DNA from 4 places in the Colwellia sp. BRX10-9 genome. Region 2 is predicted to be linked to each of the others. Evidence: predicted binding sites of a transcription regulator. Region 2 holds the regulator's gene; each other region holds the start of a gene.
The links. Region 2 encodes sigma-54, which starts transcription at its own class of promoters, with help from an activator protein. Its sites were predicted from a motif close to GTTGGCACGNNNNTNGNNT; they were not measured.
Positions count from the first base shown of each region.

Region 1: the regulator sigma-54 is predicted to act here: its motif matches at 1,350-1,368, upstream of H4J69_RS15125 (FlgO family outer membrane protein).
Region 3: the regulator sigma-54 is predicted to act here: its motif matches at 1,126-1,144, upstream of glnA (glutamate--ammonia ligase).
Region 4: the regulator sigma-54 is predicted to act here: its motif matches at 1,052-1,070, upstream of H4J69_RS03530 (CmpA/NrtA family ABC transporter substrate-binding protein).

Region 1 covers NZ_JACGVV010000029.1:12,579-14,791, forward strand. Annotated here, with positions in the region: gene H4J69_RS15115 (TonB-dependent receptor) at 1-82, shown strand, start outside; gene H4J69_RS15120 (LPP20 family lipoprotein) at 100-567, opposite strand; gene H4J69_RS15125 (FlgO family outer membrane protein) at 607-1,263, opposite strand; gene H4J69_RS15130 (flagella assembly protein FlgT) at 1,459-2,213, shown strand, end outside.
Region 2 covers NZ_JACGVV010000005.1:165,716-167,928, forward strand. Annotated here, with positions in the region: gene hpf (ribosome hibernation promoting factor) at 1-261, opposite strand, end outside; gene H4J69_RS05035 (RNA polymerase factor sigma-54) at 285-1,793, opposite strand; gene lptB (LPS export ABC transporter ATP-binding protein) at 1,873-2,213, opposite strand, start outside.
Region 3 covers NZ_JACGVV010000005.1:14,834-17,046, reverse strand. Annotated here, with positions in the region: gene typA (translational GTPase TypA) at 1-859, opposite strand, end outside; gene glnA (glutamate--ammonia ligase) at 1,202-2,213, shown strand, end outside.
Region 4 covers NZ_JACGVV010000004.1:18,499-20,711, forward strand. Annotated here, with positions in the region: gene H4J69_RS03530 (CmpA/NrtA family ABC transporter substrate-binding protein) at 1-806, opposite strand, end outside; gene H4J69_RS03535 (CmpA/NrtA family ABC transporter substrate-binding protein) at 1,208-2,213, opposite strand, start outside.

The sequences.
Region 1 (2,213 bases), on a different contig from region 2:
TGTATTCAAATATTCACGCCGATCAGCTCCTTTCGGTTTTAACGGCGCATATTTTTATGCAAGTCTGCAGTATGATTTTTAAGGGTGTGCTGTTAACACTTAATAATAGGTAACCGCTTTAATTTCACGTTTGGGTGAAGAAGCTAAATAAATATTATAAACATCTTCAAAGTCTAAACTTAACTCTGTGGTGTAACTGTCGCCAACAGGATAGCTTTTAATCACTTTAGCTGCGCGGATGACACCTTGAACTGACGCTGACACTTCATTTTTACCCATTATCAGTTGTGACATGGTCATTTCACCATTTATCTTTTGCCCATAAACTTGTTCTGCAAGTTCTGCATAAGCGGCAAGCTTTGAGGCATTAATCGCCATCAACATACGCTGCGTTTCATGTTGTGAGTTTTGCAAACTTATCGGCGCTTGGCCAATAGCATGTAACACAGGGAAGGTTTCAGGCTTAACACTTTGCCATTGTACGTGTTTGTCATAAACACTAGAACAGCTGGCAAGTAACAAAGCTAAACTACCAGCGGTTAATATATTAAGAATAATTTTTTTCATCATAAATACCAAAAGTTAGTCCTACATCAATATAAAAAACTAATTAACAATTTTAATTGAACGTTCGTCTTCTGCTAACATAACGCTGTTTCGAATGATTAATCCATCTTTTATCCGAACACTTTCATCTTGATTAATCTGTTCACCAATTACCCAGCTTGGAATAAAAGATTGTGCCGTGGCAACAACAACACGTGATTGCATACCAATCATCCGAGCATTAATCATCACACCATTTTCTTGTTCCATCATGGTACCGGTTACAACATAGTCAATAATCTGCCGCTCTGGCAGCTCTTTCCAGTCGCGACTAAAAACATAATCACCTTGAGCAGTGACACGAATATGTCCCGTCGTTTTAAAATCAATAACAACTAAACCATGGCGCTGTAATTCATGAACAAAGTTCTCTGATATTTGATTACCCAGCCAATTAGTTGACTCAAGGTTTTCTAATTCGACAAAAGAAGCTACCGCGATAGGTGTTTTAGGGTTTACAAAAGAGCTGCTTTCAAGCATCTGATAAGTAAGCCCTTTAACAACATCTGCTATCGCATGTCGAGGTAGATTGAAACTGTCAATTTCACCTCGTACTTCTTGCTTTGATTTATAAAAATTATCTTCATCACTCATCATATTCATTGATGAACACGACATCAACGTTGGAATAAATAATGGAATAAGCCACTTTTTCATTGAGCTCCCCTTGATCGCTCTGAAAGCGAATAATCAGTTTTGCAGTAATATCGATAAACGACATCAAATAGTTTCTAATATAAATAAAGCACAAATCGCGCCAATCTATAAAGTTACTTGCGTATTAAAATAAGTGGGCATAGAAACTGCATATTCGACAGTAGATATTAAACCTTTTTTACTGACGGACTTCATATGCGCTTATTTATATCAGCTCTACTTTTATTTTTTATCACTCATTCTGCTGATGCCCAGTGGTATGAAGCTCAGGGAAAGTCAGTAATAATGCAGGGCAATGCCGAACGAGCAAAAACATTAGCCATAGAGAATGCATTAAAAAAAGCCTTACTCGTTGCCGGAGCTTCCGTATCGAGTGTGCAAAAAACGGTTAACGGATTATTGACACAAAATGAAATAAATATTCGCGCCAGCGGTACCGTAAACTCTTTTGAGCTGGTTGATGAAAATTATGAGGGCAATTTGGTCACCGTAACCATTCGTGCTGACATCTTCCCACAAAGTAAACAGTGCTTCTCTTCTGATTATCGAAAGTCTTTATTAATTACCCGTAGTAACTTAATGCATAGAGAGCAAGCGAGTATCGGTAAAATTTATGCTCTTGATAATAAATTGATGGCTAAACTTGCTTATAAAATTAACAACCAAGGTATTTATCTAGACACCCGATTGTTATTAAAAGAGAAGTCTCAGTTCTCAAGATTAAATAACAGCTTACAAGTTGAAGCAATAAAAAATCTCACCATGTCGTTAGCTAATATCAGCGATACTCAGTATGTCATGTATTCTGAAATTAATGACATTAGCTTTGCACAAGCCTCAACCAACGGTTGGCAGTTCTGGCAAGAAGATGTTTTTAACCGTCAGTTTAGTGTCAGCCTATATATTTACAACGGTACTAATGGTGAATCTGTCTTCACTAAGCAGTACCG
Region 2 (2,213 bases):
CTTCAATATTTGCCGGTCAAGCTTAACAACAAGACTATCAATAGAGGCATACATGTCAGCATTTTCAGCTTTTGCATGTAAATCAGAGCCACTAACGTGAACAGTCGCTTCAGCAATTTGATTTGATTTTTCAACGGTGAGAACAACATGAACATTATTGATATGATCAAAATGTCGGCTTAATTTTGCCATCTTAGTCGTGACGTTTTCTCGTAAAGCTTCGGTAATGTCAACATGGTGGCCAGAAAGATTAATTTGCATAAGCTTAATTCCTCATCTTTTCGTTAAAGTAAACTTTTTCGTTGGTTAGAAGGTGGAATAGAAAGTGACTCTCGATATTTTGCTATGGTGCGTCGAGCTACATTTATCCCTTGATCGGCTAATAAATCAGCCATTTTACTATCACTAAGTGGTTTTGCTGGGATTTCGGCAGCAACAAATTTTTTGATTAATGCACGAATAGCTGTTGATGAGCATTCGCCACCGCTTTCGGTGCCAACATGGCTTGAGAAGAAAAACTTCAGTTCGAAAATTCCACGTGGCGTATGCATGTACTTTTGTGTCGTCACTCGTGAAATGGTTGATTCATGCATATCGACAGCTTCGGCAATATCATTTAAAACCATTGGACGCATGGCTTCATTACCATGTTCAAAAAAGCCAATTTGACGTTGCACAATACAGTTTGACACTTTTAATAAGGTATCATTACGGCTTTCTAAGCTTTTAATAAACCATTTAGCTTCTTGTAAATTTGAGCGAATAAATTGTGTGTCAGCTGTCGACTTCATCGAACGTGACATCGAAGCATATTGCTGATTCACCGAAAGTTTTGGCGCAGTATCAGGATTTAATTCAACCACCCAACGGCCATTTTTCTTTTCAACAGAAACATCAGGAATAACATACTGATCGTCACTCTTCATCACACTATCGCCGGGTCTAGGGTCAAGTGATTGAATAAGACGCACCACTTCGCGCAGTTGCTCTTCTTTTAGTCGAGTTTTACGCATTAATGTACGATAGTCTCGGCTACCCAGCAGATTAATATGGTCACGCAAAACTAACTTACTTTCTGCTAACCAAGGTGTAGCGGGGTCAAATTGATTAAGTTGAATGATTAAACATTCTGAAATAGAACGAGCAGCGACACCGACAGGATCAAAGAGGTTAATACGTTTTAGTACCACCTCAATTTCATCAAGCTCTACTCCTTCAATGGCAACACTTTCTAAAATGTCTTCACTAGATACCGTTAAGTAACCGGCGTCATCAACAGCATCAATAATTGCTGTCGCTATAGCGCGGTCTGTTTCGGTAAAAGGGCTTAATTCCATTTGCCAGCGCAAATGATCTTGAATGGAGTCTTGAGTCTCGCCTTGGTAAGTATAATCTTCTGAAGCTGGGCCTGAGCTTGAACTTGCTGCACCGGCCGTGTAGTTATCATCCCAAGTGGTATCCATGTTTAATTCTTCAGGGATATCGTTCTTGTCCATGGCTTCAGTGGTGGTGATTTCATCAATGGTAGGCGTAGCGTCTTCGCTACCATCAGAAGCAGGGGCTTCTTTAACATCACCAGTACCGGCAGTGTGAGCTTCTTCAAGGTTGTCAGTACTTTTATCTTCGGGATTATTTGAAGACTCATCCATTTCTAATAATGGATTACTTTCTAAGGCTTCCTGAATTTCTTGTTGAAGCTCTAACGTAGACAGTTGCAGCAATTTGATTGCTTGCTGCAATTGTGGCGTCATGGTTAATTGTTGTCCTATGCGGAGTTGTAGAGTAGGGCGCATTTAGGTCATTAACTTCCTATTATTTTTAATGGGATATTTTCGTTTTTTTCATACGAAGATACTATTCATTTACTGACTACTATAGCGTGAATTGTTCACCAAGGTATACATCTCTTACGTGTTGATTTGCAAGAATTTGATCTGCAGTACCTTCTGCAATAAGTTCACCATGACTAACAATATACGCATGTTCACATACATCGAGAGTTTCACGTACATTGTGATCAGTGATCAACACACCAATGCCACGTTCTTTTAAGTGTAGAATAATTTTTTTAATATCACCTACTGAAATTGGGTCAACACCAGCAAAAGGTTCATCTAATAAAATAAATTTTGGTTCAGCAGCTAATGCGCGAGCAATTTCTACTCGGCGGCGTTCACCACCAGATAAGCTCATGCCTAAATTATCTTTGATAT
Region 3 (2,213 bases), 150 kb from region 2:
TATCTGATATTTTTAACTCGCCTAAACCAGTAATAGCAATAATATCGCCAGCAAAACCTTCTTCGATATCAAGTCTTTCTAGACCTAAGTAACCAAATACTTTACCAACTTTAGCGTTATGGATCTTGCCAGTTGCTAATTTAATCGTTACTTGTTGGTTTGGTTTAACAGAACCACGAGTAATACGGCCAACGCCAATTACACCTAAGTAAGAGCTGTAATCAAGTTGAGATATTTGCATTTGGAATGGACCATCTGGATCCGCTGTTGGTGCAGGCACTTCTTTAAGAATAGTATCAAATAAAGGAGTCATGTCTGTGCCGGTTACGCCTTCTTCAAGCGAAGCCCAACCATTGATTGCTGAAGCGTAAACAACTTTAAAATCAAGCTGTTCATCTGTAGCGCCAAGGTTGTCAAACAATTCAAAAACTTGGTCCATAACCCAATCAGGACGAGAACCAGGCTTATCAACTTTATTAATAACAAGGATTGGCTTTAAACCTTGAGCAAACGCTTTTTTCGTTACGAAACGCGTTTGTGGCATAGGGCCTTCTTGTGCATCAACAATAAGTAAAACCGAATCTACCATTGACATAACACGCTCAACTTCACCACCGAAATCAGCATGGCCAGGAGTATCTACGATGTTTACACGGTAACCGTTCCAGTTAATAGCCGTATTTTTAGCTAAGATTGTGATACCACGTTCTTTTTCGATATCATTCGAATCCATCGTACGCTCTTCAAGACCGCCACGGGCATCAAGGGTACCTGATTGTTCTAATAATTTATCAACCAAAGTTGTTTTACCATGATCAACGTGGGCTATGATGGCAACATTACGTAATTTATCTAACACGGGTTTTACTCACTTCTTGCAAGACTTTTTCATCAAAAGAATATAGGGCTATAATTGGGCGCGAATTATACAGCAACGAAGTCAACAAAGACAGCAACAAATATTTCAGCTCATATTAAATTCTCCATACACGAATCGTAATGCCCTGTTATACTCTTAAGCACCAACAATCAGCAGGCGCACCAATTTAGCGCAGCTCACGCACAGTAGTGGTGCAAGTAGGCTTTAGTAAATAAGTTAACACCTTATATATAAAGGCTTTATCTATTGGCATGAATTTCGCTTTATGCCCATCATGCGAAATGCAAACGTATTTTATTTTAATGACACTGGAGACTTTACATGTCACAAGCCGTATTAGATTTAATCAAAGACAACGATGTTAAATTTGTAGACCTACGTTTTACTGATTCAAAAGGTAAAGAGCAACACGTTTCAATTCCTTATCACCAAGTAAATGAAGACTTTTTTGAAGACGGTAAAATGTTCGATGGTTCTTCTATTGAAGGTTGGAAAGGTATTAATGAATCTGACATGGTAATGATGCCTGATGCTGATTCAGCGGTATTAGATCCTTTTACAGATGCAGTAACATTAAATATTCGTTGTGATATTTTAGAACCAAGTACAATGCAAGGTTACAGCCGTGATCCTCGTTCAGTTGCTAAACGCGCTGAAGAGTACTTACGTAGCACAGGTATCGCTGATACTGTATTAATTGGTCCTGAGCCAGAATTCTTCTTATTTGATGATGTACGCTTTAGTACTGATATGAGTGGTTCTTTCTATAAAATTGATGATAAAGAAGCCGCTTGGAATTCAGGTACTGAATACGAAGAAGGCAATATGGGTCACCGTCCAGGCGTTAAAGGCGGTTACTTCCCAACATCTCCTGTAGATTCATCACAAGATATTCGCTCAGCCATGTGTTTAGTTATGGAAGAAATGGGCTTAGTTGTTGAAGCGCATCACCATGAAGTAGCAACGGCTGGTCAAAACGAAATTGCATGTCGCTTCAATACCTTAGTTAAAAAAGCTGATGAAGTTCAAATATACAAGTATGTTGTTCATAACGTTGCTCACGCTTACGGTAAAACAGCGACTTTTATGCCTAAGCCATTAGTTGGCGACAACGGCTCTGGTATGCATGTTCATCAATCACTTGCTAAAGACGGTGTTAACTTATTCGCTGGTGATAAATACGGCGGCTTATCTGAAATGGCGCTTTATTATATTGGCGGTATTATTAAGCATGCTAAAGCATTGAATGCTTTTACTAACCCAGCTACTAACTCTTACAAACGTTTAGTTCCACATTTTGAAGCGCCGGTAATGCTTGCATATTCTGCACGTA
Region 4 (2,213 bases), on a different contig from region 2:
GGGTATTTGTCAGCAAAGGCTTTAGTAATACCAAATACTTTTTCCGGGTTGTTCTTCCAAATTTCATAATCGGTAACGACCGGCACACCAATGCCTTTAAATACGGCTTGTTGGTTCCAAGGTTCACCTACACAATAACCATAAATAGTGCCGGCTTCCATTGTGGCTGGCATTTGTGGAGGAGGCGTTACTGACAACAGCACTTGTGCGTCAATCTTTCCTGATGTATCACCTTTATGAGGAGCGTAAAATCCAGGATGAATATCACCAGCCGCTAACCAATAGCGTAACTCGTAGTTATGTGTCGACACTGGAAACACCATACCCATGTTGAAAGGTTTGCCTTCATCAAGATACTTTTCTACAACAGGCTTTAAGGCATCAGCTTTAATAGGATGAACAGGTCTTCCATCGGCTTGCTTAGGAATATTGACCTTCATTTGCTTCCAAATTTCATTAGAAACAGTAATCGCATTGCCATTTAAGTCCATTGAAAAAGGCGTAATGATTTCAGCTTTAGTCCCGTAACCAATCGTTGCTGCAATGGGTTGGCCAGCAAGCATGTGAGCACCGTCTAATCGACCATCTATAACGCCATCAAGTAATACTTTCCAGTTAGCTTGAGATTCAATCGTGACGTATAAGCCTTCATCTTCAAAAAATCCTTTCTCATAAGCAATAGCGATAGGGGCCATATCGGTTAATTTAATAAAACCAAATTTAAGTTCTTCTTTTTCTGGGTAGCCTAGCTCTGCTGCTTGCAAAGACGAAGTCAGTAGGGAGCCAGAAATACATAGTCCTGCAATAACAGTACGGCATAATTTTTTACATTCATTTTTTAAAGTCGTTTTCAAAATACCTTTCTCCAAATAAAAAAAGCCCACAGTACTTCGGATACAATCCGAGTACTGTGGGCTTCAATGCCAAACTAATAATGACTACGTCGTTGCAGTGCGATTAGTTTTAACGAAATAAGTTTTGAGTCAATTTTCACTTTATCGTTAAAACAACCGCTGTTGATTGAATTAACATGAAAACGCTATTAACTATAAAGCACAATTAGTGCCACCTATTAATTGTATTTAAAATCAGTGGCTTACTTTATTTTATGTTTTTTGATTAAATACTTTGCTCCAACAGTGAGAAGTATTTGCACTATTTTGGTGTCTATAGGCCTGTAGGCAGATACTTCATTTTAATAAAGGCTCTACTTATTCTTATATATTACAGCTTGATAAATATCTTCCCTGTAGATCGAAGTAATGTCTAGATCCGTTATTTGTTGTCTGTTTATGTGTCCACACGCTTGCATTAATTTGGCAATGTTTTCACCGTAATGATGTGCTGGCCTATTGAATGTGGGATCACCTAATGTCGAAAATTGTTGATAGCTTTCTACTTTACGAGGTGATGTATTGTTAAGGGTTAGGCAACTCCCCATTAATGAAGGCGCAATTACGTCGATATGTGTGTCTAAATACTTTGCACGACTCAAGAACCTCGCTGCTTCAAAGCGATTGGGAATATTTTCAAGCCATTGGCATGCTTCATATAAAGCTGATACTAAAGCAAATGTTGTTTCTGGGTGCTTAACTTGCCAATCAGACATTAATCCAAGCACCTTCTCAGGTGAATCTTCCCATAAGTCAGAAGAAGTAACACCTGTGATGCCAACACCTTCTCTAACCGCTTTAGCATTCCAAGGACTACCGACACAAAAGCCATCAAGATCCCCTGAATGCATAGATGGCACCATGTTTGAAGGAGGTACAATTAATAAATTAATGTCTGATGGATCGATATCACTATTCTTTAGCCATTCAACAAGTTGATAATGATGACAGCTATAAGGAAAAACGACAGCGAAGGTTAATTTATTACCTTCTTTTTTTCGTTGCTCTATTTCATGTCTCAATATATTGGCCGAAAATGGCATACTGATCTCATTGGTATTGTGTTGTAATAATATTTTTTGGTAGAGTTTAGTCGATAACGTGATGCCATTACCGTTACGACTCAATATCATTGGGGCAATCACGGTTGACTTTTGTCCGTGTAAACCTAAGTTACAGGCAATGGGCATAGGGGCTAACATTTGGGCGGCGTCAATAACTCCGCTATGCAATTTATCTCTTAATGTGGCCCAAGAATTTTGTTTTGTTAGGTTTACGTTAAGCCCCCATTTTTCGAAAAATCCCATTTCATGAGCAATG